DNA from 3 places in the Cytobacillus mangrovibacter genome. Region 2 is predicted to be linked to each of the others. Evidence: riboswitches for the same ligand, from Rfam matches in the RefSeq annotation. Region 2 holds a riboswitch; each other region holds the start of a gene.
The links. A riboswitch is a leader RNA that binds a small molecule or an ion and turns the genes downstream of it on or off. The one in region 2 is predicted to bind lysine.
Positions count from the first base shown of each region.

Region 1: it holds a riboswitch for lysine, as region 2 does, so the genes downstream of both, ACFYKT_RS11410 (aspartate kinase) here and ACFYKT_RS09995 (Na+/H+ antiporter NhaC family protein) in region 2, are expected to answer to the same signal.
Region 3: it holds a riboswitch for lysine, as region 2 does, so the genes downstream of both, ACFYKT_RS15325 (amino acid permease) here and ACFYKT_RS09995 (Na+/H+ antiporter NhaC family protein) in region 2, are expected to answer to the same signal.

Region 1 covers NZ_JBIACJ010000005.1:215,950-226,172, reverse strand. The annotation lists gene ACFYKT_RS11425 (electron transfer flavoprotein subunit alpha/FixB family protein) at 1-694, shown strand, start outside; gene trxA (thioredoxin) at 889-1,203, shown strand; gene uvrC (excinuclease ABC subunit UvrC) at 1,303-3,075, shown strand; lysine riboswitch at 3,179-3,358, shown strand; gene ACFYKT_RS11410 (aspartate kinase) at 3,510-4,739, shown strand; gene ACFYKT_RS11405 (YslB family protein) at 4,795-5,250, opposite strand; gene ACFYKT_RS11400 (succinate dehydrogenase cytochrome b558 subunit) at 5,639-6,247, shown strand; gene sdhA (succinate dehydrogenase flavoprotein subunit) at 6,322-8,073, shown strand; gene sdhB (succinate dehydrogenase iron-sulfur subunit) at 8,093-8,854, shown strand; gene ACFYKT_RS11385 (acyl-CoA thioesterase) at 9,281-9,745, shown strand; gene ACFYKT_RS11380 (helix-turn-helix domain-containing protein) at 9,893-10,117, shown strand.
Region 2 covers NZ_JBIACJ010000004.1:295,482-305,704, reverse strand. The annotation lists gene ACFYKT_RS10010 (branched-chain amino acid ABC transporter permease) at 1-697, opposite strand, end outside; gene ACFYKT_RS10005 (branched-chain amino acid ABC transporter permease) at 709-1,584, opposite strand; gene ACFYKT_RS10000 (ABC transporter substrate-binding protein) at 1,704-2,906, opposite strand; gene ACFYKT_RS09995 (Na+/H+ antiporter NhaC family protein) at 3,261-4,829, opposite strand; lysine riboswitch at 4,981-5,175, opposite strand; gene ACFYKT_RS09990 (HD-GYP domain-containing protein) at 5,315-6,400, opposite strand; gene ACFYKT_RS09985 (YunC family protein) at 6,596-6,898, opposite strand; gene ACFYKT_RS09980 (DUF72 domain-containing protein) at 7,019-7,858, opposite strand; gene sufB (Fe-S cluster assembly protein SufB) at 8,271-9,668, opposite strand; gene sufU (Fe-S cluster assembly sulfur transfer protein SufU) at 9,857-10,223, opposite strand, start outside.
Region 3 covers NZ_JBIACJ010000008.1:78,699-88,921, reverse strand. The annotation lists gene ACFYKT_RS15345 (LacI family DNA-binding transcriptional regulator) at 1-767, opposite strand, end outside; gene ACFYKT_RS15340 (carbohydrate ABC transporter permease) at 861-1,703, opposite strand; gene ACFYKT_RS15335 (carbohydrate ABC transporter permease) at 1,700-2,698, opposite strand; gene ACFYKT_RS15330 (ABC transporter substrate-binding protein) at 2,784-4,082, opposite strand; gene ACFYKT_RS15325 (amino acid permease) at 4,446-5,927, opposite strand; lysine riboswitch at 6,072-6,262, opposite strand; gene ACFYKT_RS15320 (lysoplasmalogenase) at 6,650-7,300, shown strand; gene ACFYKT_RS15315 (DMT family transporter) at 7,454-8,290, opposite strand; gene ACFYKT_RS15310 (HAMP domain-containing sensor histidine kinase) at 8,512-10,223, opposite strand, start outside.

The DNA.
Region 1 (10,223 bases), on a different contig from region 2:
CCATACTTCATTAGGTAAGGACTTAGCTCCTAAAGTAGCAGCGAAACTAGCATCTGGATTAATTTCTGACGTTACAGGTTTAGAGGAAGTTGGCGGAAATCTAGTATTCACACGACCAATCTATTCTGGTAAAGCATTTGAGAAGAAAATTGTCACAGATGGATTAGTATTTGCTACTATTCGTCCGAATAACATCAGTCCATTAGCAAAAGACGAGTCTAGAACTGGTGATATATCTTCTTTATCTGTTGATGTTAAAGATCTTCGCACAATTATTAAAGAAGTTGTCCGCAAAGCAAGTGAGGGAGTAGATCTCTCTGAAGCGAAAGTAGTTATTGCTGGTGGACGTGGTGTGAAAAGTGAAGAAGGTTTTGAACCATTAAAGGAACTTGCAAAAGTTCTAAATGGAGCAGTAGGCGCTTCTCGTGGTGCATGTGATGCCGATTATTGTGATTATTCACTGCAGATTGGCCAAACAGGAAAAGTAGTTACACCTGACCTTTATATTGCATGTGGGATTTCAGGAGCGATTCAGCATCTTGCAGGTATGTCTAACTCTAAAGTAATTGTTGCAATCAATAAAGATCCAGAAGCTAATATCTTTAAAGTAGCTGATTACGGCATTGTAGGAGATTTATTCGAAGTCGTGCCAATGTTAACAGAAGAGTTTAGAAAATTAGTTGTAAATGCATAATAATCAAACGAGCGGCGAATAGCCGCTCGTTTTCATGATTGCTTAGTCAAACAGCTTTAAGTGTTAATGCCCTTCATGCATAGCTAAAAGAAATGAAGGGGAAATTACAAAGTGAAGCAAATTGGTAGCTTCACTACATAAACTAATGATATACTGTCGTTAGATTTTGAGTTGAAATTTAGGAGGCAAATAATATGGCAATTACAAATGTAACAGATCAAAATTTTTCTAATGAAACAGGTTCAGGCGTAGTTCTTGCAGATTTCTGGGCACCATGGTGCGGACCTTGCAAAATGATCGCTCCTGTATTAGAAGAGCTTGATTCTGAAGTAGGCGATAAAGTTAAGATTGTAAAGCTTGATGTAGATGAAAACCAAGAAACATCAGCAAAGTATGGTGTAATGAGCATCCCTACTTTACTTGTTTTTAAAGATGGCGAAGTAGTAGATAAAGTTGTTGGCTTCCAGCCAAAAGAAGCACTTGCAGAACTATTAAATAAACATGCCTAATTAGAAAATAGCTAATTGAAGAAATCCTCGGCTTTATTTAAGTCGGGGATTTTTGTATGATCAAAATAGGATAGAGTGGAGCTTAGGGAGGTGACATCCATGAATGAAATCATAAAAAATAAACTCATGCTTTTGCCAGATCAGCCAGGCTGTTATTTAATGAAGGATCGTCAAGGGACGATTATATATGTTGGTAAGGCAAAAGTATTAAAAAACAGAGTCCGATCGTACTTTACAGGTTCACATGATGGAAAAACATTAAGGCTTGTCAATGAAATTGAAGACCTGGAGTACATTGTTACTTCCTCCAATATGGAAGCTTTAATTCTCGAAATGAATTTAATAAAAAAATATGATCCGAAGTACAATATTATGCTAAAGGATGATAAGAGCTATCCATTTATTAAGTTAACTGCAGAGAGGCACCCGCGCCTAATCACAACGCGAAAAGTAAAAAAAGATAAAGGGAAATATTTTGGACCCTATCCCAATGTGCAGGCTGCAAATGAGACAAAAAAGCTGCTGGACAAAATTTATCCACTAAGAAAATGTTCGACCTTACCTGATCGTGTTTGTCTTTACTACCACTTAGGACAATGTCTTGCCCCTTGTGTTAACGATGTAAGTGAGCAGGAATATAAAAAAATGGTTGATGAAATTACTCGCTTTCTTAATGGAGGTTACAAGGAGATTAAGAAAGATTTAACTGAAAAGATGACAGCCGCGGCTGAAGAGCTAGATTTTGAAAGGGCAAAAGAGTTTCGCGACAAAATTGCCCATATTGATACGACAATGGAGAAGCAAAAGATCACTTCAACTGATTTAACAGATCGGGATGTATTTGGATATGCTGTAGATAAGGGTTGGATGTGTGTGCAGGTTTTCTTTATTAGACAGGGGAAATTGATCGAGCGTGATGTATCGATGTTTCCAATCCATGATGAGCCAGATGATGAAATATTGACTTTTCTTGGCCAGTTCTATTTAAAGGAAAACCATTTTAAACCGCGTGAAATATTGGTTCCTGATTCAGTAAATGCTGAAATGGCTGAAGAATTCTTAGGGGTAAAGGTTCTAAAGCCTCAGCGTGGACAGAAAAAGGATCTCGTTAAGCTGGCATATAAAAATGCAAAGATTGCTCTACAGGAAAAGTTTTCTTTAATCGAGCGTGATGAAGAAAGAACAATTAAAGCAATTGAAAATTTAGGTCAGCAGCTTGGAATATATACACCCCATCGAATCGAAGCATTTGATAACTCGAATATTCAAGGAACGGATCCAGTATCTGCGATGATTGTCTTTATTGATGGTAAACCAGAGAAAAGGGAATACCGCAAATATAAAATAAAATCTGTACAAGGTCCTGATGATTATGACTCTATGCGGGAGGTTGTCCGAAGGAGGTACACTCGGGTTCTAAAAGAAGGTTTGCCTCTTCCGGATTTAATCATAATTGATGGGGGAAAAGGGCATGTAGAAACGGTAAGAGATGTACTAGAGAATGAACTGAGTCTTGATATCCCTATATCTGGACTTGTAAAAGATGAAAAGCATCGGACATCTCAGCTGCTCTACGGGAAGCCACTAGAAATGATTCCACTTGCAAGAAACAGCCAAGAGTTCTATTTATTGCAAAGAATTCAAGATGAAGTGCATCGCTTTGCCATCACCTTCCACCGACAATTGCGTGGGAAGAATGCATTTCAATCTGTGCTTGATGATATCCCGGGAATTGGAGAAAAGAGGAAGAAGCAGCTATTAAAAACGTTTGGATCTATTAAGAAAATGAAGGATGCACCTATTGAGGAGTTCACAAATATCGGGATTCCATTAAATGTCGCAAAAGAACTAATAAAAAAATTACAGGAATAGATTGTTTGAAAAAAATGAATATGCTATAATTACTGAAAAATTAAATATCACTTTATAGTATTAAAGTAAGTTTAAAGGAACCAACCCTTTGAACTTCCTCTAAAGTGAAGGTAGAGGTGCGAACTTCAAAAGTAAAAGCTTGGAGAAGAATGAGCTTCAATGAAAAGCTTTGAAAGGGAATGTTTGCCGAAGTGAAGAAAGTCTCATCACTTTCTTTGCTGGTTTTGTATTGAATAAATGCAAGATTGTCAAGTTGAAAATGACTTGGAGAGCTATCTCACTGTGTGTGCGTATGCTTCTTTTGTACGTTAATCCCACAGCAATGAGATAGTTTCTCGTTGCTGTTTTTTTGTGTTAAAAATCAGATGTGCACTTGAAAATGGTTGCGTGAGACTTCAAAAGATTAACCGAAAAGGGTAGGAAGAGGGAAAATCATGGGATTAATCGTGCAGAAATTTGGTGGAACATCCGTTGGAGACGCGGAGAAGATTCAAAATGTAGCCACTCGAGTGATCGAAGAAAAGGAGAAAGGAAACGATGTAGTCGTAGTTGTTTCAGCAATGGGGAAATCAACAGACCATCTCGTTGACCTTGCAAAAGGAATATCCATACGCCCAAATAGAAGAGAAATGGACATGCTTTTAACAACAGGGGAACAAATCACGATTTCATTAGTAGCCATGGCATTAGCTGATAGAGGCTATCCGGCTGTTTCGCTTACTGGATGGCAGGCTGGAATCATAACAGAGCCCGTTCATGGCAATGCACGAATTATCGGCATGAATACAGAAAGAATAGATAGTGAGTTAAAGCAGGGAAGGATTGTTGTTGTAGCAGGCTTCCAAGGAATAACAGAAGATGGGGCGATTTCAACCTTGGGGCGAGGTGGATCTGACACAACGGCTGTCGCATTAGCAGCAGCATTACAAGCTGATAAATGTGAAATATACACAGATGTAACTGGTGTATTTACAACAGACCCGCGCTATGTGAAAGATGCTAGAAAGCTTTTGGCGGTATCTTATGATGAGATGCTGGAGCTAGCCCATTTAGGTGCTGGAGTTCTGCACCCAAGGGCAGTAGAGTTTGCTAAAAATTATCAAATTCAGCTAGAAGTCCGCTCTAGTATTGAAAGAGAAGCTGGGACGATTATCGAGGAGGAAGTAACAATGGAACAAAACTTAGTTGTGCGGGGAGTGGCTTTTGAGGAGGACATTACAAGAGTAACTGTTATCGGTTTACCGAACTCCTTAACAGGTCTTTCTGTTATTTTTTCAAAACTAGCAGAAAGTCATATTAACGTCGATATTATCATTCATAGTATATTAGCAGATCAATTAACCAATTTATCCTTTTCAATAAAAAACGAAGACCTGGAAGATACAATCAAGGTATTGGAGAACAGCAAGGAAAAGTTAAATTATGAACGAATTGAGTCAGAATCTGGACTTGCTAAGGTATCAATTGTTGGTTCAGGAATGGCATCCAATCCAGGGGTCGCAGCTGAAATGTTTGCGGTATTAGCATCCAATGATATTGAAGTGAAAATGGTCAGCACCTCCGAAATTAAAGTATCCACAGTGGTAGAACATGCCAAAATGCTGCATGCAGTTGAAGTGCTGCACCATGCTTTTAAACTTTCGGGCACCTTAGTTACACCTTAAAGGTAAAGAAAAAAGCTTCAAACCATCATATGGTTGAAGCTTTTTTCTTTGTTACTTATGGAAGAATACTGTCCTTCTTATCCCATTTAACAGTAAAATGGATCTTTCCCTTTTTTTTATTAGGGTGCTCAAATGCTTCACAAATGACTTCTTTTTGACTCTCTATTTGCTCGGCAATAAATCCAGCTTCCAGTTGAAAAGTACATGGATTGTTTTGACTGCATCGCATTTTTATTATAGGGCTGAACAATTCAAGTTCCATTTCATTTTTGGATTCCTTCACAATCGATAAATCTCCCCAAGCGGATTTCTGAAAAAACTCAACTACTTCATTCAGAGTGTCCATTGGGTATTTACGAGCAAGTCTTTTGCCTGCCCAGTATAAGATTTCCGGTGTATCATTGCCTAATAGTTCATGCAAAAGCACTTCCCGAATAAGTTCATAACCAAATAGTGGAACTGATTCAGTTGTATTTTCATATTTAATTGCATCTATTGCTGATTCGCCCAAGCTGTATTCCCCACTTTCTATTATTCTTCTATTATATACAAAACTGTTGAATTTTAGTCACCCAATCATGGAAAAAGGTTATTTTTCTTAGAGGAAATTATTGTTATTTTAGTATATGTGGAAAACCTAGAAGTCTATTGAAATATAAGGTTTTTTCTTTTATTTAAGTAATACCAATATATTTTAATAATTTTCTCTTTTATGAACACTTTATGTAATCGTTTCCTTGACGCTATATTATGTTGGGAGTAAAATGGACATGTCACATAATTGTAAGAATATGCAGTACTATTTTTATCGTGATGTTTAGGTGGAACATTTGTATACATAATGCTTATAAAAGTGGAAAGTGAAACCTCAACATCTTCAAAAACTAGGGGGGTAAAACATGGCGGGTAATCGTGAGTTTTTTAATCGCAGACTGCATTCATTGCTTGGTGTCATTCCTGTTGGCTTGTTCTTAATTCAGCATCTAGTAGTGAATCATTTTGCAACAGGAGGAGAAGAGTCGTTTAATAAAGCGGCAGGTTTCATGGAACATCTTCCGTTCCGAACTTTATTAGAGACTTTTGTAATTTTCTTGCCTTTATTATTTCATGCAATTTATGGCCTTTACATTGCTTTTACGGCTAAGAATAATACGAGCAGATTTGGCTTTTTCCGTAACTGGATGTTCATGATTCAACGTATATCGGGTGTTATTACACTAGTATTTATCACATGGCATGTATGGCAAACTCGCGTTCAAGCAGCATTTGGCGCAGACGTTAACTTTCAAATGATGGAGAATATCCTTTCGAATCCATTTATGTTCTGGTTCTACTTACTTGGTGTTATCTCTACAATTTTCCATTTCTCTAATGGCCTTTGGTCATTCTGTGTTAGCTGGGGAATTACCATTACACCTCGTTCACAGCGAATTTCAACATATGTAACCATTGGTGTCTTTGTTGCCCTTTCTATTGTAGGAATTCGTGCGCTTACAGCATTTATTTAATTTTAATAATCTATTAATTGTTCGGATCTAATAGTGTTAATTCGGATTTACTAAGTATTAGGGAGTGAGTCACAATGGGTAAAGGTAAGGTTATCGTTGTCGGCGGCGGCTTAGCTGGCTTAATGGCAACAATCAAGGTGGCAGAAACAGGAACTCCGGTTGAGTTATTTTCATTAGTACCGGTTAAACGATCACATTCTGTTTGTGCTCAAGGCGGTATTAACGGAGCGGTAAATACAAAAGGTGAAGGAGATTCTCCTTGGATTCACTTTGACGATACTATTTATGGTGGGGACTTCCTAGCAAATCAGCCGCCAGTTAAAGCAATGGCTGAGGCTGCACCAGGAATTATTCATTTATTGGATCGTATGGGTGTTATGTTTAACCGTACGCCAGAAGGATTGCTTGACTTCCGCCGTTTCGGAGGTACACAGCATCATCGTACGGCTTTTGCGGGTGCAACTACAGGTCAGCAATTGCTTTATGCATTGGATGAGCAGGTGCGCCGTCATGAAGTTGCAGGTTTAGTTACTAAATATGAAGGCTGGGAATTCCTGGGTTCTGTTATTGATGAAGAAGGCATTTGCCGTGGAGTTGTTGCACAAAACTTAACTTCAATGGAAATTAAATCATTTGCAGCTGATGCTGTTATTATGGCAACAGGTGGACCTGGTATTATCTTTGGTAAATCCACAAACTCCGTAATTAACACAGGTTCTGCAGCTTCAATCGTGTATCAGCAGGGTGTTTACTATGCGAATGGTGAGTTCATCCAAATCCATCCAACAGCTATTCCTGGAGATGACAAGCTTCGTCTAATGAGTGAATCAGCTCGTGGAGAGGGCGGCCGTATTTGGACATATAAGGATGGGAAGCCATGGTACTTCTTAGAAGAGAAGTATCCAGCGTATGGAAACCTTGTTCCACGAGATATTGCAACAAGAGAAATCTTTGATGTCTGCGTGAATGAGAAGTTGGGAATCAACGGGGAAAACATGGTTTACCTAGATTTATCTCATAAAGATCCACATGAGCTTGATGTTAAATTAGGTGGAATTATAGAAATTTATGAGAAGTTTACTGGGGATGATCCACGTAAGCTTCCAATGAAAATATTCCCGGCTGTTCACTATTCAATGGGTGGACTATGGGTAGATTATGATCAAATGACAAATATTCCAGGATTGTTTGCTGCTGGGGAATGTGATTATTCACAGCATGGTGCAAACCGTCTTGGTGCGAACTCCTTGCTTTCTGCGATTTACGGCGGGATGGTTGCCGGTCCAAAGGCTTTGGAATATATTAGCGGCCTTAGCAAGCATGCTGAGGATGTTTCTTCAACTGTATTTGATGGACATGTTAAACAGGAAGAAGATAAATGGAATAAAATTATGTCAATGAATGGAACAGAAAATGCGTATGTCATTCATAAAGAGCTTGGCGAATGGATGACAGATAATGTTACCGTTGTACGTCATAATGACAGACTTCTAAAGACAGATGAAAAAATCGTTGAGCTTTTAGAGCGTTATCAAAATATTAATATAAATGATACGTCTAAATGGAGCAACCAAGGCGCATTCTTTACGCGTCAGCTTCAAAATATGCTTCAATTGGCACGTGTTATTACAATTGGTGCTTATAATCGAAATGAAAGCCGTGGGGCTCATTATAAGCCAGAATTCCCTAAACGTAATGATGATGAGTTCTTGAAAACAACGATGGCGAAGTTCGTTGATGCTAACTCTGCGCCAGCCTTCCACTATGAAGAGGTTGATACTGGAATGATCAAACCACGTGAACGTGACTATACAAAAAAACATTAATAGAAAGGGAGAGTAAATGATGAGTGACAAAAAAACAGTTCGCTTTATAATAACTCGTCAAGATAATACAGATTCTGCCCCTTATCAGGAAGAGTTCGAACTAGCGTATCGTCCAAATATGAACGTCATCTCTGCGCTAATGGAAATTCGTAGGAATCCGGTAGATGTAAACGGGAAACAAACAGCTCCAATCGCTTGGGATATGAACTGTCTAGAGGAAGTGTGCGGTGCCTGTTCGATGATTATTAATGGGAAACCACGCCAATCTTGTACAGCATTAGTTGATCAATTAGAACAGCCGATTCGCCTGGAACCAATGCGCACATTCCCTGTTGTTCGTGATCTGCAGGTTGATAGAAGCCGTATGTTTGATTCCTTGAAAAAGGTAAAGGCTTGGATTCCAATTGATGGTACATATGACCTTGGCCCTGGACCTCGTATGCCTGAACCAAAGCGTCAATGGGCATATGAATTATCGAAATGTATGACATGCGGTGTTTGTTTAGAAGCTTGTCCAAACGTAAATAGCAAATCGGACTTTATTGGACCGGCTGCATTTAACCAAGTACGCTTATTCAACGCCCACCCAACAGGTGCTATGAATAAAGCAGAACGTCTAAATGCATTCATGGAAGATGGCGGCATGCAAGGGTGTGGAAACTCTCAAAACTGTGTTCAATCATGCCCTAAAGGCATTCCAATTACCACTTCAATTGCTGCAGTAAACCGTGATGCCACATTCCAATCTTTCAAGAACTTCTTTGGAAGCGATCAAATTTAATAACAGAACTTGCCCTCTTCTCCAATCTGGAAAAGAGGGTTTTTTGATAAGGAAATACAATAGAGTAAATGATACTTTTCATATTTTTCAAACTAATCTATAATTAAAATAGAGTGAATAGCGATTCATTTTTAAAAGCTCTTTTCAAAAGGATTGTTGTTTTTGAATAGGTTGTAAAAATTTATACTTTTGACAAAAAAGATTGTTGATTGTAGCGGAAGGTGGCGAGACTCCAGCGGGAGTAGTGGGACAGCTGAGACCCCGCAGGCGCTCGCGCCGAGGAGGCTCAGCGCCCACCCCGCGGAAAGCGAGCCACCTGGAGCGAAAATCAACCTCTACCACAACTGTTTAATTAACATCAATATTTGCGAAACCAGCTCAATAAAAAAAGATAAATTTTTACTGATATATACAGGAGGTATGGAAATGTCAAAAATAAATTACATTACAGAAATGACAGAATGGGAAAAGGATTTTAATTTCTATTATCCAATTAAAGTTCGCTTTTCGGAAACGGATATGTTTGGCCATTTAAATAATACAGTTCCCTTTACGTATTTTGAGATGGCAAGAATTGAATTTTTTAAATATAAAGGATTTATGCAAGAATGGGTAAAGCCTTCAAATGAAACGATTCCAGTTGTTGCAGACCTTCAATGTGATTTCCTGCAGCAAGTATTCTTTGATGAAGAGTTAAAAATTTACGTGAAGGCAAATAAAGTTGGCACATCTTCTGTAGATATTCATTATATGGGAAGAAGAGAAGATGGCTCCATCTGCTTTACTGGCAGAGGGACAATGGTACAAATATCAAAAAAGACAGGAAAAGGGGTCCCTTGGACGGAAGATAAGCGAAATTTACTTCAAACACATGAAAATATAAATGTATAAAGCAAAAAAAGCACATTTTCAAAAATAAAACGTTCTTCCAATAGGATTGCAGTCACTTCAGACCTTTCTTTCACATATGATATGGTGACTAAATATATACCCACTCCAAGGTTCATAGCTGGCGAAAGGCAAGGAGGGTTACAATACTTGAAGGAGAACGAATATACTCACAAGCCGTTACTCACCAAACGAGAAAGAGAAGTATTCGAACTGTTAGTACAAGATAAAACAACAAGGGAAATCGCTGGTGAATTGTTTATAAGCGAAAAAACAGTTCGGAACCACATTTCGAATGCCATGCAAAAGCTTGGTGTTAAGGGGCGATCACAAGCTGTTGTAGAGCTCCTTCGAATGGGAGAGCTAGAACTTTAATTAAGACCGGCACTCCATTTTTGGGATGCCGGTTATAATTATTGTAGGGCAGTCTTTTTTTTACACTGATTTCTTCTTGAAATTTAGTCGGAAAAGGGTGAAAATA
Region 2 (10,223 bases):
TAAGGAAGCCAAAGTTTGTTGGCTGTATAATATAGAAGTTATGTGCATATAATCCGCCTGCAACCCCTGCAAAGAAGGAACCTAAGGCAAAAGCGATTACCTTATAATAAACAGTGTTAATTCCCATCGCATCTGCCGCAATTTCGTTTTCTCTAACGGAAATACATGCACGTCCATGTCTTGAATTTGTAAAGTTCATAATAACGACGATCGTAATAAATAGGCAAATGAAAGTGTACGTCCAATTCGTTAAGTGGGAAACTTGCATCCCTGCCGCTCCACCTACATAATCAATATTTAAGAATACGATCCGGATAATTTCTGCAAATCCTAAAGTAGCAATCGCCAGGTAATCCCCTTTTAAGCGAAGACTTGGAATCCCGACAATAAGACCAGCTAAAGCGGCTACAATCCCACCAACTAATATAGCAATTGGTAATGGCAGCTGTAATTTCATAGTGAATATAGCCGAAATATAAGCCCCTACTGCTAAAAACCCAGCATGTCCAATCGAGAACTGGCCCGTAATTCCGATGACTAGATGAAGACTGACTGCTAAGATGATATTAATGCCAATAAAAATGAGCGTATTAGAATAGAATTGATTTAAGATACCGGCGTTGATGAGAAGTTGAACCGTTCCATAAAGTACAATTGATAAAATTAAAAAGAGCCAAAATCCTTTTACCTTTTTCATAGACTTCCCACCTACACTTTCTCTCTAGCATTTTTACCGAAGATGCCCGACGGTCTGAATAAAAGAATTAATATAAGAATAATAAAGGCTGCCGCATCTCTCCATAGAGAGTAGCCTAATGCACTTACCACTGTTTCCACAACTCCAAGTACGAGACCTCCGACCATTGCACCTGGAATAATTCCGATTCCGCCTAAAACAGCCGCAACAAACGCCTTTAAGCCAGGGATAACTCCCATAAGTGGTTCAATTTTTGTATAATACACACCAAAGAATACACCTGCCGCTCCTGCTAAAGCTGAACCAATAGCAAATGTTGCAGAAATGGTTGTATTTACATTGATCCCCATTAAACGGGCAGCATCCATATCATGGGAAACAGCACGCATAGCCTTTCCAATCTTTGTTTGATGAACAATAAATTGTAGAAGGATCATTAGAATAATTGAGACAGAAAGAATTAAAATGGATTGACTGCTTATTTGTGCTCCAAAGAAGTCAAATGTTTTATTAGATAATACATTTGGATAAGCTTCAGGTTGTGCACCTCTAAAATAAATAACTACATATTGTATGAGAAGAGATAAACCAATTGCCGTGATTAATGCAGCAATCCGAGTGGCATTTCGAAGTCGTCGATAAGCAATCCGCTCAATCAGTACACCAAATAGAGCACAGACAACCATTGCCAGCAATAATGCAGGAAAGAAGCCTAGGCCCCAACCTGAGATGGCATAAAAACCGACAAAAGCACCAATCATAAAAACTTCGCCATGAGCAAAGTTAATTAATTTAATTATTCCATAAACCATCGTATATCCTAGCGCGATCAATGCATAGATACTGCCGAGTGAAATACCGTTTATTAATTGCTGTATCCATTCCATGAATTTTCACTCCCTCAACTAAAATGCGAAAAAAGCTTACACTCCAAAAACTTACATTTTTTGCACCCTTTTCAATAGAAATGGGAGGATAGATTATCCCCCCATTTCTCCAGCTTCTCTTAAGGATTAACCTTAGATTTGAAGACTTGCTTCCCATCTTTATGTTCTAAAACAGTCGCTGATTTAATTGGGTTGTGTAGTTCGTCAACAGTAACAATACCAGTTACAAGCGCTAAATCTTTAGTAGCTGCTAGAGCATCCTTAATTTTCGTTGCATCCGATGTACTGCCAGCACGCTTCATTGCATCTGCTAAGAAGTAAACTGAATCATAGCCAAGTGCATTAAATGCATCAGGCGACTTTCCATCATACTTTTCAGAGAAACTAGTTACAAATTTTTGAATCGTTTCATCTGGATCTTGTGCTGAGTAATGATTTGTTAAGAATGTGTTATTTAAAGCATCTGCACCAGCTAAATCAACAAGAATTGGTGAATCCCAACCATCAGCTCCCATAAATGGAACATCAATACCCATTTCACGAGCTTGCTTAATAATTAAGCCTACTTCTTCATAATAACCAGGGATAAAGATAAACTCTGGATTTGCAGATTTAATACGTGTTAATGTCGAACGGAAGTCCGTATCTTTTGCCACATAAGATTCTTCTGATACAACTTTTCCACCTGCACCTTCAAACGTTTCCTTAAATGAAGCTGCAAGGCCTTTTGCATAGTCACTCGCATTATCTGCATAGATAGCTGCATTTTTCACTTTTAAATCTCCAGAAGCGAAATTAGCTGCAACTGTTCCTTGGAATGGGTCAATGAAAGAAGTACGGAAAACAAATTCATTCACATCTCCATTTGTTCCAACTGTTACGTTCGGGCTCGTACCAGATGGTGATAATAGAATCGTTTTATTAGAATTAGCAATTTCAGCCTGTGCTACTGAATTTCCACTAGTAGCCGCACCAATAATAGCCGTTACTTTATCTTGGTTTGTTAATTTAATCGCTGCGTTCGTTGCTTCTGCAGCATCAGATTTATTATCTACTTTGATAATTTCGATTTTCTTTCCATCTACTCCGCCACTATTGTTGATTTCTTCAACAGCAAGCTCAATCCCTGCCGCTATCCCTTGTCCATATGAAGCAACAGGACCTGAAAGCTCAAGGTTCGCACCTATTTTAATGGTATCTCCACCACTAGAACCTTTTGAGCCTTCTGTACCAGCTTTTTCCCCACCGCCGCAGCCAGCTAATAATCCAGCTGCCAATGTTGAAGCCATAAGTACTGAAGTAATCTTTTTCTTAAAAAACATCCCTAATCCCCCTTTGTCTGATTGTTCCGATAATTAAAAGCGTAATCTTGCATTTGTATCTGGTTATACGCAGGCCCACACTCTCTCATAACCTTTTCAAATAGCCCGACCATACTCCTAACTTTCTGAAACAAAATGTAAAATATGATATTTTCTAACTACTTGCTCTAATCTAAAAATAGTATAATATTTTTAGAGTTATCTGTCAAAACAATATTTTAGCAAGATTATAATTTTTCAAAATATTTATTCTTTACAATTACATTAGAATTATTTTTTCTTCTATTATTTTTTTACTATCAAAACATTTGAAAAGGCTCTCTCAACATGAGAAAGCCTTTTCCTTTATATTATTTATGTCTCCTGCCAGTCCACTTTTGAAATTCTGCCAGCTATTATAGCAAAAAGAATAAGTAGAAGTGCAACTGCTAAGAGAGCAAGAACCGTACTGCCCGTAAATCCAATCACTAAATAGCCAATTCCTGCAATTATAGCTGAGGTCACAGCATATGGAATCTGCGTCATTACATGATCCATCAAATTACATCCTGCACCAGTCGCTGAAAGGATGGTTGTATCGGATATCGGTGAACAATGGTCACCAAATACAGCACCAGCTAACACGGCTGCTAAAGCCGGCAATAAGAGACTTACATCTGTTGCGGCTGCAATATCCCCAGCAATCGGAAGGAGTATTCCAAAAGAGCCCCATGATGTTCCTGTACTGAATGCCATAATACAAGCGATAACAAAAAGGATAAACGGCAGAAATGAAGAATTTAAATTTGTGCTATCTGCAATGCCAGCTAAATACTTTCCTGTTTCTAAACGTCCGATTAAATCAGCAATAGCCCAAGCAAATAAAAGGATATACACAGCTGGAAGCATCGACTTTGTCCCTGCCCAAACTCCTTTTCCTAAGACATTCCCGTTTACAGCTTTTAATATAACCACTTGACGGATAAAAAAGCCTAAAGTTACGATTAACCCGAGAAGCCCGCCTAGAATCAATGACTTGGTAACATCCGTATATTCAAAAATAGCTAGGATCGTTTTTTCCTCAGCCGCTTCATAGCCTGTCCAAAGCATTGTCCCAACTGTTCCAACAATTAGGGCAACAATCGGCCATACTAAATCCCCAACAGTTCCTTTTGAACTAGTCGGCAAATCCTCTTTCAATTCTCCTGCAGCTGGCTTTGAAGGATCTGTAACCAGTCCTTCCTTTACAGCACGCAGTTCATGCACTCTCATCGGTCCAATTTCCACATTTCTGAAAGCAACAATGAACACCATTGCCAAAGTGGCCCAAACATATAAGTTCATCGGAATTATTTGCATAAATGCAGAGAATGCGGAGTAATCTGTTATATTATGTGTTGCTAGAATCGTTCCGATTAACGCAATGATTGAAGCACCCCAGCTAGACACAGGTGAAACAACACATATAGGTGCTGAAGTTGAATCAATCAAATAAGCTAACTTCGCTCTTGATACCTTCTGACGATCAGTGATTGGCTTTGAGATTTGACCAACTGCAAGCGCATTAAAATAATCATCGATAAAAATGATAATACCTAAGACGGCTGTAACGATTTGTGCACCTATTCGGGATTTCACTCGCTTGATTGCCCATTCACCAAACGCTCGGCTTCCCCCAGAAATAGAAATAAAAGATGTAATAATCCCTAGTATGATTAAGAATAAAAGGATATAAATATTCGAGTAATTCATTTCCCCATCTGATACAAAGATGCCTTTTACCGAATCATAGATGGTACTTATGGTGCCTGTTATACTAAACTCTGCTAGTAATAGAGAGGCTGATACGATTCCTACACCTAAGGATATCAAAACCTTCCGTGTAAATATGACCATGATAATCGCCAAAAATGGCGGGATTAGTGAAAAAATGGTATTTTCCATTTTTGTTCCTCCTCTTAATTAGTATGAGATATACGTTTGAATACTAATCCTTTATTTAGAGGGAATTGATAATAATAGAAGAAAAATAAAAAAAGAATAACGATAGAGATTGTCTACCATTACTCTTTATTAAGTAATTAGATTCTCCATCACGTCCTGTAGCTCCCCAATATGAAGGAAATCAAGCACTTGGCCTCCATAATGATAGTGTTACCCTTATTCAAAGTAACCCCAACAAATTATTGTTGACACAATTCATTTGCTTCGGCAAAATTCCCTTTTAGCTGTAATCACTGTTGTCATCCTCACACAGCTTACTCTTGAATTCCGCGCCTCTACCCCATCGGATATGATAAGGTTTATTTAATTGTATATTACTATATCAGAATAACAGAATGCTGATAAGCTATTGTCATTAAGTATAATAAATACTTTTTATGAAGTTCCTCTTTATTATTGACAATTCTTGTTAACATTTCTGCTATCTAAAAAGTTGTGTCACAAGCAGTCACAACAATATTTAACTCTATTTTCAAGTCTAACTCATATGGCTCTACCTGTTCACCATCATGCTCCATAATTCGAATAATAGGCCGGTCACCTAGACCTGTATTTTGCCCAGAAACAATTCCCTTTCGGCCATCACTCAGTTCAACTGTTATCCCAACCGGGTAAATAGCAACAGCATAGCGGAAAGCTTCAACAACTTGCTTCTCAAACAATGTTCCTGAACCTGCATAAAGAATCTCTAATCCTTCATGCGGAAGCATCGCTTTCCGATACACACGATTGGAAGTTACCGCATCAAATACATCCGCCACAGCTATGATTTTTCCGAAATAATGAATATCCTTTCCTGAAATCCCTCTTGGATATCCTGATCCATTAATCCGTTCATGGTGCTGATAGGCACAATGAGCAACCAATAAGGGAATCGTTTGTACCTTCCTCAATATTTGAAAACCTGCCTCAGCATGTTCTTTTATCGCAATATACTCTTCTTCCGTTAATCTTCCCGGCTTTAACAATACATCTAAAGGTACTTTCAACTTTCCAATATCATGAAAAATGGCTCCTAAACCAAGGGTTTCAAGCTCCTTTGGTGAAAGCTTCAGCTCCATTCCGATCGCTAAAGAATAGAGCGTCACATTTAAGGAATGGGTAAATATATAATTATCGTAGGAAAAAGCATCAGAAAGCAGATTTATTAATTCCTTATCCTCCGCTAATTCAGCCATTAAAAAACGGATCAATTCTGATAGACGCCTCGAAGCTTTTTCAACAACGAAAGAATTGGTTAAGTTAGCATCCTTTTGAATTTCAAGGAAAATCGAATTAATTGTTTGAATCGCTTCCCTGCGAACTGGATCTGAAAGAGTGCTCTTGTATTGAATATCTTCTGTTTGATTATCTTTTATAAAGATATAACTAATACCCAAAGCTTGAAGACGCTGAATCATTCCTTCCTTCAGCACTACACCTTCGTTTAGTAATATTTGTCCTGTTTCATTATAAATAGCTCTAGCAAGAATTGTATCGACCTCTACAGATGTTGTTGTCACTAATCTCATAAATTACTCCTATACAATTTCCGTAGTTTTTTCATTTTCGTATTCATAAATAATCACCTTTATCCATCATACCTTTTTTCGCCAATAAGTGACAGATGCCACTGCCACTTTGTCGAAAAATATTGACAGTTTATTCATTTAAAGAATTTAGTAAGAATAAAAAAGGCAGCCGGAATGAACTTTCCGGCATGCCTTTTATATCATTTTAAGAAGGGCCTCTTTTCCTATCATACCTTTATGAATCCCTAACGATTCTGCTTCATAGGTAACAGATTCTAATGGTGCCTCCAGAAGCTGTTCGATCGTTTTTACACCCACAGCTCTGCCGGCAATTACTTTGCGATCCTTTAACTTCTCATTTAGCAACGCAACATCTAGGGCACCACACATGATATATCCTTTATCACTTGTTACAACAAGTAAATTGGTTTTTGGCAATTCCACCGAGACACACAGGAATGTATGGCCCTTTATATCAATCGGCTTTAAATCAATCATGATCTTACACTCCTTTCCTACCCACTACAAACTATGCTAGTGACTAAAAAAGCGTGTAATATCACCAAGCCTACTTTTATATTTCAAGTATCATATTCGTTGGCCCTACATGGATAGGCATTAAAACAATTCCAATTGTCTAGGGGCAAGATCGGTATATTCAAGATTCAACATTTGGATAAGTTGCTTGGCATTATCAGCAGCATCTCCGCCAGAATTATTGTTAAAAACTACATACACCTTCTTACATGCTTCATCTAACTTCTTCAAGTACTCTGCCCACTCAGCAAGCTCCTTGTCATTGTATCTATAAAGATAACGCACTTCTCTCCAGTTAGGGGCATTCTTCTTTTGCCAGCCATGTACATTCCGCCCATGAAATCTTACTAATACCTTTTCCGTATTGGCTGGTTCAAGCACAATCGGTATCGAACCTGCTCCTGCCTGCGGCTCATCACAAATAGTATGAATCCAGCCTTCATCCTTTATAAATTGGATCGTTTTTTCCTTATACTCTGGTTTATACCATGACTGGTGGCGGAATTCTATCGCACAAGGAAGTTCTCCCATTTGCTCCTTACACCAACGCAAATAATCTACATTCTTTCTTCTACAATCAAACCAAGGCGGAAATTGAAAAAGAACCATCGCCAACTTATTTTGATATGGTTCCAATGAATCCTTACATGCAGCAAACATCTCACCTTTATCTTTATAAGGGATCTCTCCTCTTTCATGACCTGTCATTCCCTGATAAGCCTTCACTATAAATTGAAAATTATCTGGAGTCTGCTCTACCCAGCTTTCTGCATTTTGTTTTGACTGGACTGCATAAAAGGAGGCATCTACTTCAACAGTTGGAAAATGACTAGCATATGTCATTAATTTATTCCGTTTAGCATCGGGATGAGTATAAAGGGTATGATGGTCCCCCCATCCAGTTACTCCAATTAATATCATGAAACACACCTCTATTTGGAAGGTTTACATTTATATTGTAACAAGAAAAAGGCCATTAGCCAAAAGAGGAATGGACTTATTGTATGTACAAGCGCATGAGGCAAAGACTATGTGAATTTGCAGTATTCCATGGAATATATCTGCTACGGGAAAGGAACAATTGTGGGCTTGGAAATAAAACTGTTTCATTGAAAACGTCTATGGGACATAGGCCGGGGGCGGGGAAAGATAATTGTCTCATAGAACACAACTATGGGACATGACAAGGGGATTGGTAATAAAATTGTCGCATAAAACAAATCTATGGGACATAAACCGAGGCGTGAAAAGAAAATTGTCCCATAGAGTAGATCTATGGGACAACAACTGGTGATATAGCAAGGAAACTGTCCTTGACAGTGTTTACAGCATTTTAACCGATGCTGCCTTCCATCTCGAATTTGATTAATCTATTCATCTCAACCGCATATTCCATCGGAAGTTCTTTAGTAAATGGCTCGATGAAGCCCATGACGATCATTTCAGTAGCTTCTTGTTCAGAGATTCCACGACTCATTAGATAGAATAATTGCTCTTCTGATACCTTTGAAACCTTCGCTTCATGCTCTAATGAGATATTATCGTTCATGATTTCATTATATGGAATCGTATCTGAAGTTGATTGATTATCCATGATTAATGTATCACATTCAATGTTTGCACGTGCACCATCTGCTTTACGGCCAAATTGGACGATTCCGCGGTATGTTACTTTCCCGCCGTGCTTAGAAATTGATTTAGATACAATCGTAGAAGACGTATTTGGTGCAAGGTGAATCATTTTTGCTCCAGCATCCTGGTGCTGACCTTTACCTGCAATTGCAATCGATAAAGTCATTCCACGTGCGCCTTCTCCTTTTAAAATAACCGCTGGATATTTCATTGTTAATTTCGATCCGATATTTCCGTCAATCCATTCCATTGTTGCATTGGCTTCACAAACAGCACGTTTTGTAACAAGGTTATATACGTTGTTTGCCCAGTTTTGGATCGTTGTGTAACGGCAATAAGCATCTTTTTTAATAACAATTTCAACAACCGCACTATGCAATGAGTTTGTTGTATATACAGGAGCTGTACAACCCTCTACATAATGAACATGTGCACCTTCGTCAACAATAATTAATGTACGCTCGAACTGCCCCATATTCTCTGAGTTGATTCGGAAGTATGCTTGTAGTGGTGTATCAACTTTAATTCCTTTTGGAACATAAATAAATGATCCGCCAGACCAAACAGCAGAGTTTAGCGCAGCAAATTTATTATCCGTAGGAGGAATTGTCTTCCCAAAGTGCTCACGGAAAATATCTTCGTTCTCACGCAGCGCTGAATCCGTATCCTTAAATACGATTCCTAGTGCTTCAAGATCTTCCTGCATATTATGATAAACAACCTCTGATTCGTATTGAGCTGAAACCCCAGCTAAATACTTTTGCTCAGCCTCAGGGATCCCAAGCTTATCAAATGTTTGTTTAATTTCCTCAGGTACTTCATCCCAAGATTTCTCCGTTTTTTCAGATGGTTTCACATAATATGTGATTTCATCAAAGTTTAATGACGCTAAATCTCCGCCCCATTGCGGCATAGGCATGTTGTAGAAATGCTCCAATGATTTTAAACGGAAGTCAAGCATCCATTGTGGCTCTTGCTTCATTTTTGAAATCTCTTCAACAATTTCTTTCGTCAAACCGCGTTTTGATCGGAAAATGGAAACGTCTTTATCGGCAAAACCATATTTGTAATCGCCAATCTCAGGCATCTTTTTTGCCATCGTCGTATTCCTCCATTCATTGAAATGCGTAAGCGCCTTGCTCACCCCCGACAAGCACAAGACGAGCCTCACTGAAAGGCGTTCTTTGCCTTTCTGGGAGGATTGGCTTGTGACCTCGAGGGGGTAGGCGCTGAAGCTAGACAACTCTCAAATTTCTGTACTTTTTTATACAATTAATATTAAGAATATTATTCTTCCTTCAATCCCTTTTCCATTGCCTTCCAAGCTAAAGTTGCACATTTAATTCTCGCTGGGAATTTCGCTACTCCCTGCAATGCTTCAATATCGCCAAGATCGATATCATCTTCATAGTCTTTTCCTTGCATAATTTGAGAAAATACTTCTGAAAGCTTTAGAGCCTCTTCAATATTTTTCCCCTTAATCGCTTGCGTCATCATTGAAGCAGAGGACATCGAAATCGAACATCCTTCCCCTTCAAATTTCGCATCAACTACCTTTTCACCATCAAGCTTTAATGTTAATTGAATTCGATCCCCACAAGTCGGATTATTCATATTAATCGTTAAGCTATCATCTTCAAGAACCCCTTTATTT
Region 3 (10,223 bases), on a different contig from region 2:
AGTGCCATCAAATCAGATATGGCAAAAATAGCTTCAGGATACTCTTGGCACGCAAGAATTTTCCTCATTGCCTCATATCCGCTATTCTCATGGAAATCACCATACTGAATCCACTCTTCACGAACATCCAAACCAAACTGATTCATCGCCTCAAAGAATCCTAAATTTCTTAAATTAGAAATAGTTGAATCCCATTTACCCCCAATATAACCGATCCTTTTAATCGAATGCAGATAAAAAAACTCAACTACTTTTCTTGATAAATCAATATTATCCGTCATAATGTAACTTGATTTCGGCCCATTTAATTCAATATCAATTCCAATGCAAGGGAAACCTCCCTTAGCTAAATCAAAGATGGCTTCCTCAACCTCTTCCCCAGCAATAACTAAACAGCCATCCACATGGAAATGTTTGCATCGTGCTAAATAGCTCCCATTATCTGATTGAAAAAGTTCGTTGGAAAACATTAAAATATCATAACCAAGTAAACCGATATTTTTTTTAAATGATGAGATTACCTCATTGAAATAAGGGTGTGTCATATCAACATTAATTTTCCCTGCGTAAATAAGACCAATCAGGTTTGACTTCTTCGTTGCCAATGTTCTAGCAGAAAAATTAGGCTCATACCCCATTTTCGTAATGATATCCATTACCTGCTTCTTCGTTTTCTCACTAACTCCTGCATAATTATTAATTACTTTTGAAACAGTGCCTTGGGAAACGCCTGCCATTTGTGCTATATCTTTAATAGTTAAATTCATCTCTAATCCCTTCTATTTCTCACAAAATAATTGATAATCATCGCTAGATACTAAGAGTTTAAACAGATCACAAAGATATTTTGTGAAAAGTTCCTATTTCACAGATCCTTCAGTAATACTCGAAATAAATAAACGGTTAAATAATAAGAATATAATTAAAAGAGGTACCGTTGCCCAAAATACACCAGATAAAATCATTCCAAAATCAACATTCTGTGTATTGCTCAATTGGGCTAGGGCTACTTGAATCGTATACTTTTCCGGATCTCTTAAGACAGTAAACTGCCAAAGGAACTCTCCCCATGCCGCAGAAAAGACGATAATTCCAAGTGTTGCAAATGCAGGAAGGATAATCGGAAGCACAATGCTTCGATAAATTTTAAAATTGGAACACCCATCTATTTTCGCCGCTTCAATTAACTCATCAGGTACAGATTCACTGATATATTGTCTCATTAGAAAAATACCGAGCGGATTTAGGAAGAATAATATCATCACACCTGGCAATGTATCGAGGAATCCTGCCTTCGAAATTAAGAAATACTGCGGGATTAGCCCTAATTGCGGTGGAATAATCATCGTTAAAAGGATTGCCGTGAAGAGGATATTTTTCCCTCGAAATTTAAATTTCGCAAAGGCAAATCCAGCTAATGAACTAATAAATAAAACGACAATGGTCACAACCGAACAAACAACAAAGGAGTTCCACATCGCTTGAAAGAAATCAATTTTATCCAGAACCTTCATAAAGTTATCAACTAACAAGCGTCCTGGCGTAACCGTCGGCGGAATGGAATTATAGGCGGAGCTAGGGCTCGTTGCCATGACAAACATCCAATAAAACGGAAACAATGAAAATAATGACACGATGGACAAAAGTACATAAATGAGGATTCTGCTAACAGGGGTGCTTCTTCTTTTTTCTACTTTACTCATGTGTTTTCACCCCTTTTCTTCCTGCCATTCCCTGCAATTAGCGATGTATTAATTACGGCAAATAAAGTAATCAGCACTAAAAGAATAATGGCCGTTGCAGATGCGGTACCAAAGGATTGCAATTTAAAGGCATCCCGATATAAATACATAACGATAGTCATGGCCTCATCTCTTGTAAATGCACTATTTCCTAGAAAAACAGTAGGTTCAGAGAATAGCTGCAATGCCCCAACGGTTGAAGTGAATACAGTTAAGATAATAAATGGTTTCAGCATCGGCATCGTTATGTAGATTAGCTGCTGAAATTTATTTGCCCCATCAATCGTAGCTGCTTCATACAAATCATTAGGAATGCTTTGAATACCGGCTAGATAAATAATTGTGTTATAGCCTACCCATCTCCAAAATACCATGATTGAAATAGCAATTTTCGTTCCCCATTCAGAGCTGCTCCAATTCACTGGATCAACCCCTGCCAAACTCAACAAATAATTGACCAAGGAAGAGTCGTGATCGCTAAACAGTACGCTGAAAATAAGGGCCACAGCAACCATAGATGTAATATACGGCATAAAAATGGTTACTCTGAAAAAGTTTTTAAATTTTAAAAAGGCTAGATTTAATAAAAAGGCAAAAATAATTCCGAAAACTAATTGTGGGGCGGTGCCCATAATTCCCATAACAATTGTATTATAAACCGATTTCCAAAATAGGGGATCAGTTAAGACAATTTCAAAGTTTGAGAGTCCAACAAATTTCATCGGACTTAACCCATTCCATTTTTGGAATCCTAAATAGATACTAAATAACGCTGGGTATAAACCAACAAGGGAAAAAATGATAAAGAAAGGCGCAATATATAGATAGCCCGAAATCATATCCTTTTTCTCCTCAGACCTATACCGCTTCTTTCTTATCTTTTTCTTCCTTGGTACTTGATGGACACCCACGTCTCCCTTCTTCTCCACCTTTTCCTTATTACTTTCAGGTTGCATTCTCACACCTCTTTTCCGATCAATAGGCGAAAAGTGGAGCCCACTCACTTTTAAGCTCCACATCCACCTCTAATAAACTAATAACCTATCGATTTAATAAATCCTTCGCTCGCTTAATAGCTGCTGTCCACTCTTTTTCCGGATCTGCCCCTTTAGACTGTACATTCTTTAAAGCATTCAACACTTCCTGGTAAACTGGAAAGTATTTTTCCCCTTTATAAATGGCACCATTGATATCTTGAGCGGCTTTCGCAAAGACAGGAGCTGTTGCCTGTCCGCCAAAGAACTCATCTTCATTCGTCTTAAATTCATCCATTTCATAAACAGATGGTGCAGATGGGAACAATCCCTTTTCCTGGAATGACTTCAATTGATTATCAGGAGAAACTAACCATTGGACAAATTCATACGCTTCCTTCGCATTCTTTGTTTCCTTTGGAATAGCGATAAAAGAGCCGCCCCAGTTTGCAGCAAATTCTGATGGCAATGTTGCCACTTTCCATTTACCGGTTGCTTCGGTTGCATTGCCTTCCATCCAGCCTTTCAACCAGCCTGCACCTAACTCTGCTGCGAATTCCCCTTTATTTACTGCATTGGCCCATTCAGGTGACCACATTTCGAATTTTCCTACAATGCCTAACTCATTTAATTTAACTGCATAGTCATAAGCATTTTTAACCGCATTTCCGTTCTCTTCAAGAATTAATTCTCCTTCAGGATTAAGGAAGGTTTCTTGTGCGGCATCTAAATAAGCCCTAAAGGCCATTTCAATACTATCAATAAAAGGTTTACCCGTTTGTTCCTTTACCTTTAAACCAGCTTCTTCAAATGCCTTTGGTGAATTAATTAAATTCGCTACTTCCTCTGGATCAGTCGGCAGACCTGCTTCTTCAAATACATCCACACGATAGTATAAAGCTTTCGGTCCAATATCCGTTGGTAAACCAATTAAGAAATCTCCATCATTGTTTTCACCAGTATTCCATTTCCAATCCAAGTATTGATCTTTAATATCCTTTGCACCAAGGTCATATAAGTTTTCAAAACGATCTTGTGCTACCTTAAAACGATCTAACTGGTCAATTTCTAACATCGAAATATCTGGGGCACCGCTTCCAGCTGATAATGCTGTAAATAGTGCATCATGGTGCTCCGCCGTTTCAGCTGCTCTTACTTTTATTTTGACATTCGGATTTTCTAGTTCGTATGCTTTAGCTAAATCTTCATATCCAGTAGCACCAAACGTCCAAAAATCCAAAGTAACTTGCTTATCTCCTTTTTCAACATCATCAGAAGACGACTTTTCATTATCATTACAGGCTGCTAATGTAAATGCTAGGGCTGTCGATAATCCTACCGCGACCAGTTTTTTCAAGCTTCTCACTTTTCATTCCCCCCACTTTTTTTTTAGCCATTAATTATTTTCCATTTAAATACTCCGCTGAAATAATTATTTTCCCTTTTTTTGTATCATTCACCTTCTTTTTTTGAAATTTGATTCTTAAAACTAAATTATTGCAAGATAACTCGGAAACCGATTTCTAAACTTCGGGAGAAATCTAGTCTTTTCTATGGAGGAAACCGCTTTCAATACAGATTATAAACCTAATATTCAGAAAAATCAATGATTTTATAGAAACCGGTTTCCATAATTTCTTTTAAAATTCTACAAAAAACTCCATTTGGCTCATGCTTTTCTCTCTGGTTTCCTCCATAAAAAAAAGCACGCTGGCTGCGTGCAATAGAATTAATTTGATAAATCGCAATCCTTTAACGGGATCCATTTTGTCTTTTTCGTAAATTTGTAACCAAGCCATAAAATAAGGAATAAAGGCAGTCCTATATAAGAAACCACTATACCGTTCCAATCAATATGATCCCCCATAAAGGCTGAATAGTTTTGTCCTAATACGACGAAGCCACAAACTGCGAAGGCGAAAATAGGGCCAAATGGAAATAACTTTGCTTTGTATGGTAAAAGGCTTAAGTCTTTTCCTTGGGCAACAAATGCCCGTCGGAATCGATAGTGACAAATGGCGATTCCAAGCCATGCAATAAATCCTGACATTCCTGAAGCATTTAGTAGCCAAACATAGACAGTGCCGTCACCAAATAATGAAGCCAAGAAAGCAAGTGTTCCGACTAATGATGTTGCAATCAAAGCATTTACAGGAACACCTCTTTTATTTAATTTTCCAAGAAACTTAGGTGCTTTTCCTTCACGTGCTAAATCCCAAAGCATACGTGTGGAAGCATACATTCCTGAGTTACCGGCAGATAGCACGGCTGTTAAGATCACTGCATTCATTACGGAAGCAGCAAAGGCAATTCCTGCCTTTTGGAAAACGATTGTGAATGGGCTAACCGTTACATCACTGCTTGCAAGATTCCCATTTGTATACGGAATAATTAAACTAATTACTAAAATTGCTAGCACATAGAATAAAAGGATGCGCCAAAATACTGATTTTACAGCCTTAGGAATTGATTTACCAGGATCCTCGGTTTCACCCGCTGCTACACCTAGCAACTCTGTGCCTTGGAAAGAGAAACCCGCTGCCATAAATATCCCAAGCATTGCCATAAAGCCACCATGGAACGGTGCATCTCCAACCGTAAAGTTCTTTAAGCCAATTACCTGACCACCCATGATTCCGAAAATCATTAAAGTACCAACAATAATGAAGATGATTACAGTAACGACTTTAATTAAGGAGAACCAATATTCTGCTTCACCAAAACCTTTTACAGATAGAAAATTTAATAAAAACATGATTACTAAGAAAAGCGCACTCCATATAATAGAAGGCGTATCTGGGAACCAAAATTTCATAATCATGGTAACAGCTGATAGTTCTGCTGCAATAGTTATCGCCCAGTTATACCAATAGTTCCAGCCAAGAGCAAATCCGAGTGACGGGTCAACAAACTTGGCGGCATATGTGCTAAAGCTCCCTGCAACAGGCATGTAGGCGCCCATTTCCGCAAGACTCGTCATTAAGAAATAGACCATAATCCCAATCACAAGATAGGAAAGGAGAGCTCCTCCGGGACCAGCAGAGTGGATTGCTCCGCCGCTGGCGAGAAAAAGGCCTGTTCCAATAGTTCCGCCTAAAGAAATCATGGTTAAGTGACGTGTTTTTAAACTGCGTTTTAAGCCGGTAGTTTCTTTATTGGAAGAAACTGTACCAGTGCTAAAATTATCTTTTCTTTCATCAAATGTTCTCATTGCTTTTACTCCTTTTCATCAGTTTTTCTAGCACATAGTCTTCAATGAAGACCCATTAGCTTTTCTAATTTGGAAGGAGTTTGGAATAAAAAATGTCACCGAAGTAGAATCAGGTGACATTATCAATAGCCCGCATCATACCTTCCGAAAGATAGCCCAACACGAATGGCTGGTAGGACCAATCGTGACAGTTCTGTTCCTATTTGGAGACAGCCCCAGCATGCTTAACCAGAGAGACAAGCACACTTCGGCAGCTTTTCCTTTCAAACGGAGTCAAGTGATGTCTCTGCATCTCGTCCGCCTTACTAATAAAAACTGCGACCTCTACCTCATCGGTTGATGAGGATTTATTATATTAAATTATTACGTTACTAACTTTATAATACTATTTTACAATAGTCAATATCTCGTTGTTTTACCCTATTCCGATATGCCGTTTTAATGGGGATAGTTATCATTTACCAATTAAATAGAATATAAAATAAAGCAAAATACTTTCTAAGTAAAATTTATTGTTAATGGTTGATCATTCTTCTACGTATAAAGCTTGAGCACTCGAATTAAGAAATTAAACATGTCCATTATCACTGTACCTGTCATCAAAGGAGGAAAAGCGGAAATTTCCATGGACTTCCTCCCCATTCCTAAGAGGAGTCTGGTATTAAGGGGAGAATAATCTAATATAGTGATAAAAGAATAAACTTATAGAAAGGTGTGACGAATTGAAAAGGCTATTTTTACCCTTACTTATCTTAATCTCGAGTGCATTATATATTTTTATCATTCCAGATGCGCCACTTCTTCTCAATCTTCCATTTAAGCTAATTCCGATGTGGTTAATCATTACTTATGCTTTTATACAATTTAGAGGAAAAGGCTCTAGCACTAGCTGGATTATTTTAACTGGATTAGTATTTTGTATGTTTGGGGATGGTTTACTTCATTGGTTCCTGATTGGGCTATCTGCCTTTTTAATAGGCCATATTTTTTATCTCATTGGATTTTTTAAGGAGTGGCAATTTTCCCTCATCCGCGTTTTATCGATTATTCCTATCGGTTTCTATGCTATCTTTATTGGTCATATTCTTACCGAATCTCTAATCGAAAATGGAAATAGCGCTTTATTCATTCCAGTTTGTTTATATACGATCATCATATCAACGATGGCCTGGTCTGCCATTATGACCGGCAATAAATGGGCAATTACAGGGAGTATCTTATTCGTTATCTCTGATTCGATCTTAGCGTGGAATCGGTTTGTTTCCGACATCCCTTATTCATCTGTCCTAATCATGACCACCTATTACACAGCCCAATTTTTTATAGCCCGTAGTTTAAAATTCTTTCAAAAGGGGTCTAATTCTTTATATTAGGCCTTTTCTCAATTAATTTAAGAGCAGTTGCTGCACGAAGTATATATTCCCCTTTTCACTCCTGCCATTAATGTAAACAGCCATCGGGTCAAACATCCAAAAAAAAATCAGAGCCTAAGCCCTGATTCATTTTTTCAAAGAAATAATAGACTGTTAAATCTTTGTTAGCACAATACCAACTAGCGCGGAAATAACCCCGATGACCTGATATATTCTGAGCCTTTCTTTATATAACCAACAGCTGCTGAGAACGACAACTAAACAACTTAAACTTACAATCGGGAAGACAATACTTGCTACTCCAGCGTTAAGAGCAAAAAAATAGCTGCTATAACCTATAACACTAATACATCCAATAATGGCACCAAATTTCAACTCTGTACGCTGCCATTTTTCCTTCATAATAATACTATTAATAATCAAATAAGTTGCACCGCCTCCATACATACAAACAAGCGTATTAATGGAATCAATATGTAAATGTGAAGATGTTTTCATAAGCACACCGAGTACACCAAACGATACAACCGATAATAAAATGCGGTACATCCACGGCCTATAATCCAATTTAACACCATTACCTGGTACATATTGGATGATAGCTGCAGAAGCAAGCATAATAATAATGCCACTCCACTGAATGAGCGTAATATGCTCGTGGAAAATAAGTGCCGCACTAAGTATAGGAATAACCGTATTTGTACTGATAAGTGGTGACGTTAAACTTGCAGGTCCCTTCTCAAACGCCTTTGACATTTGAATATTACCGTTTGCATTCAATATTCCGATGACCACACCTAGTACAATGGTTAATCCATTAAATGCTGCAAACCCTTCGACTGCTCCATAGCCAAGCATTAACAAGAATGCAATAAGATAAAAGAAAAATTGCATATGTACCTTTGATAGTCCTTTTCCTGACGTAACCTTAAAAATCAAATTATTAATCCCAAAGCAAAGCATCGTTAGAACGGCAGCTACAATCCACATTAAACAATCCTTCTCTCTCTTTAATAGAATCATTTTAATATAGATTTCAAGTACTTCAAATAGTTTTTATTATTATTTTTCTATTCATTTATATAACCTAATTCTTAGACAAAAACCTCCCTTCCATCAATGGCTTTGACGGAAGGGAGGTTTTTTTGGCGAACAATAGAATGATACATTGAGTTAACTGCTGTTTCACATGGAACATGTCAATTAATGACTTATTCATTATAATTCTTAGGCATACTAATCATCGATTTAAATAAGTCCCCATCGATTTGAATGATAAATTTCCCTTTCTGTATATCAATGAGGCTTTTCGCAATAGAAAGGCCCAACCCACTGCCTTGGCTAGATCTGGATTCATCGCCTCTTTTAAAGCGCTCCATTAATTCATCAGCTGAAATATTTAATTCATAAGCTGAAATATTCTTAAAGGTAATAAGGATTTCGTTTCCTAAATCTTCAATATTGATATACACCCTTGACCCTTTAAGAGCATACTTAAAGATATTAGATAATACGTTTTCAATAGACCTCCATAACAATTTCCCATCAGCTGTCACATAGACTTTATCATTTGGATGATTGAACCTAAATTCTAAACCCAGCTCTTCAATCTTTTCACTTACTTCTCCAAGCCCCTGTGCAATTAATGATACAATATCAATCTTCTCGAGTTGGACCGGAATATTTCCGCTGGAAGCCTTAGCAGCTTCAAATAAATCGTCTGTTAGGAACTTTAGTCTTTTAGACTTTTGATCCAGTACCTCGGTATATTCTGCTATCTTTGCCAGGTCCTTTTCATTTTTTAGTAAATCGACATATGTGATAATCGAAGTTAATGGTGTTCGAATGTCATGAGATACATTGGTGATGAGTTCTGTTTTTAACCGCTCACTTTTTAGTTCATTATCGACTGCATTTTTCAACCCATCGGTAATGCTGTTTATATTGGCAGCTAAGCTTGCAAACTCACCCTTTCCAACAATATCAATGCTGTGATGGATTTCTCCATTTTTTATTCTTTCTACTCCATCTTTTATTGCCTTAAAGGACTTAACTTTCTTTAAGGCAAACCAGGCAGCCGCCCCTATGGTTATCGGGAACATAAAAAAGGTTAAAGCAATCAATAGTGGATACCCAATAACAATCAGTACTGTCTTTACTCCAACATTTCCGCTATCATAAACATTTCTTACAAATTGGACAAGTCCTTTGAAAATTTGATAAATCAGAGAATGCTTAAAAAATGTTCGATTCTTAAAATGTCTCACCATTGATAAAATCAATGCAAAAAAGGCAGCTGAAAATGGAATTGTGATTGGAATGACCCATTGTATATTATGTGGCAGCTCCAAAAGATCAAGTAGAATAACCCAAAACGTTATAAGTCCTATACATAGCAAGATGTTCAGATCAATATATAACTTATCGACTGCATGCAAGTGCAGCTCTTCTTCCTTAAAGGACTTTCTCCCGCTTACAAATGCCAGGTAGAAAAGGGAAAGGATAAATCCTGCTGAAAATCCTAGTAAACGATAAAAACCCTTTGTGGCATTCACTTTATTTTCTTTCCACCCACTTATTTTAGAATCTAAAAACTTCTTTGAAAAAGCCATATAAATAGCATTATTTTCAGAGCTCATTTCATCCATTTGCATGGTAATCCAATTTAAGTACTTATTCTTTTCTACTTCCTTTGGATAAACATCACTTTTATATCCCTCAAACACCATGTAAGATGGATAGGCTTTAAATAGCTGTGTATCTTTCATTGTATTATTCGTAAATACATTTACACCGTCACTGACATAATACAATGGATCTTTAACCTCTTCGATATTGTTCATTAGGAAATGAAATTCTCTTAAATCCCTCTTTATCATTTGATCCTTTATTTGGGCAATTTTATCAGCATAATCCACTTTAA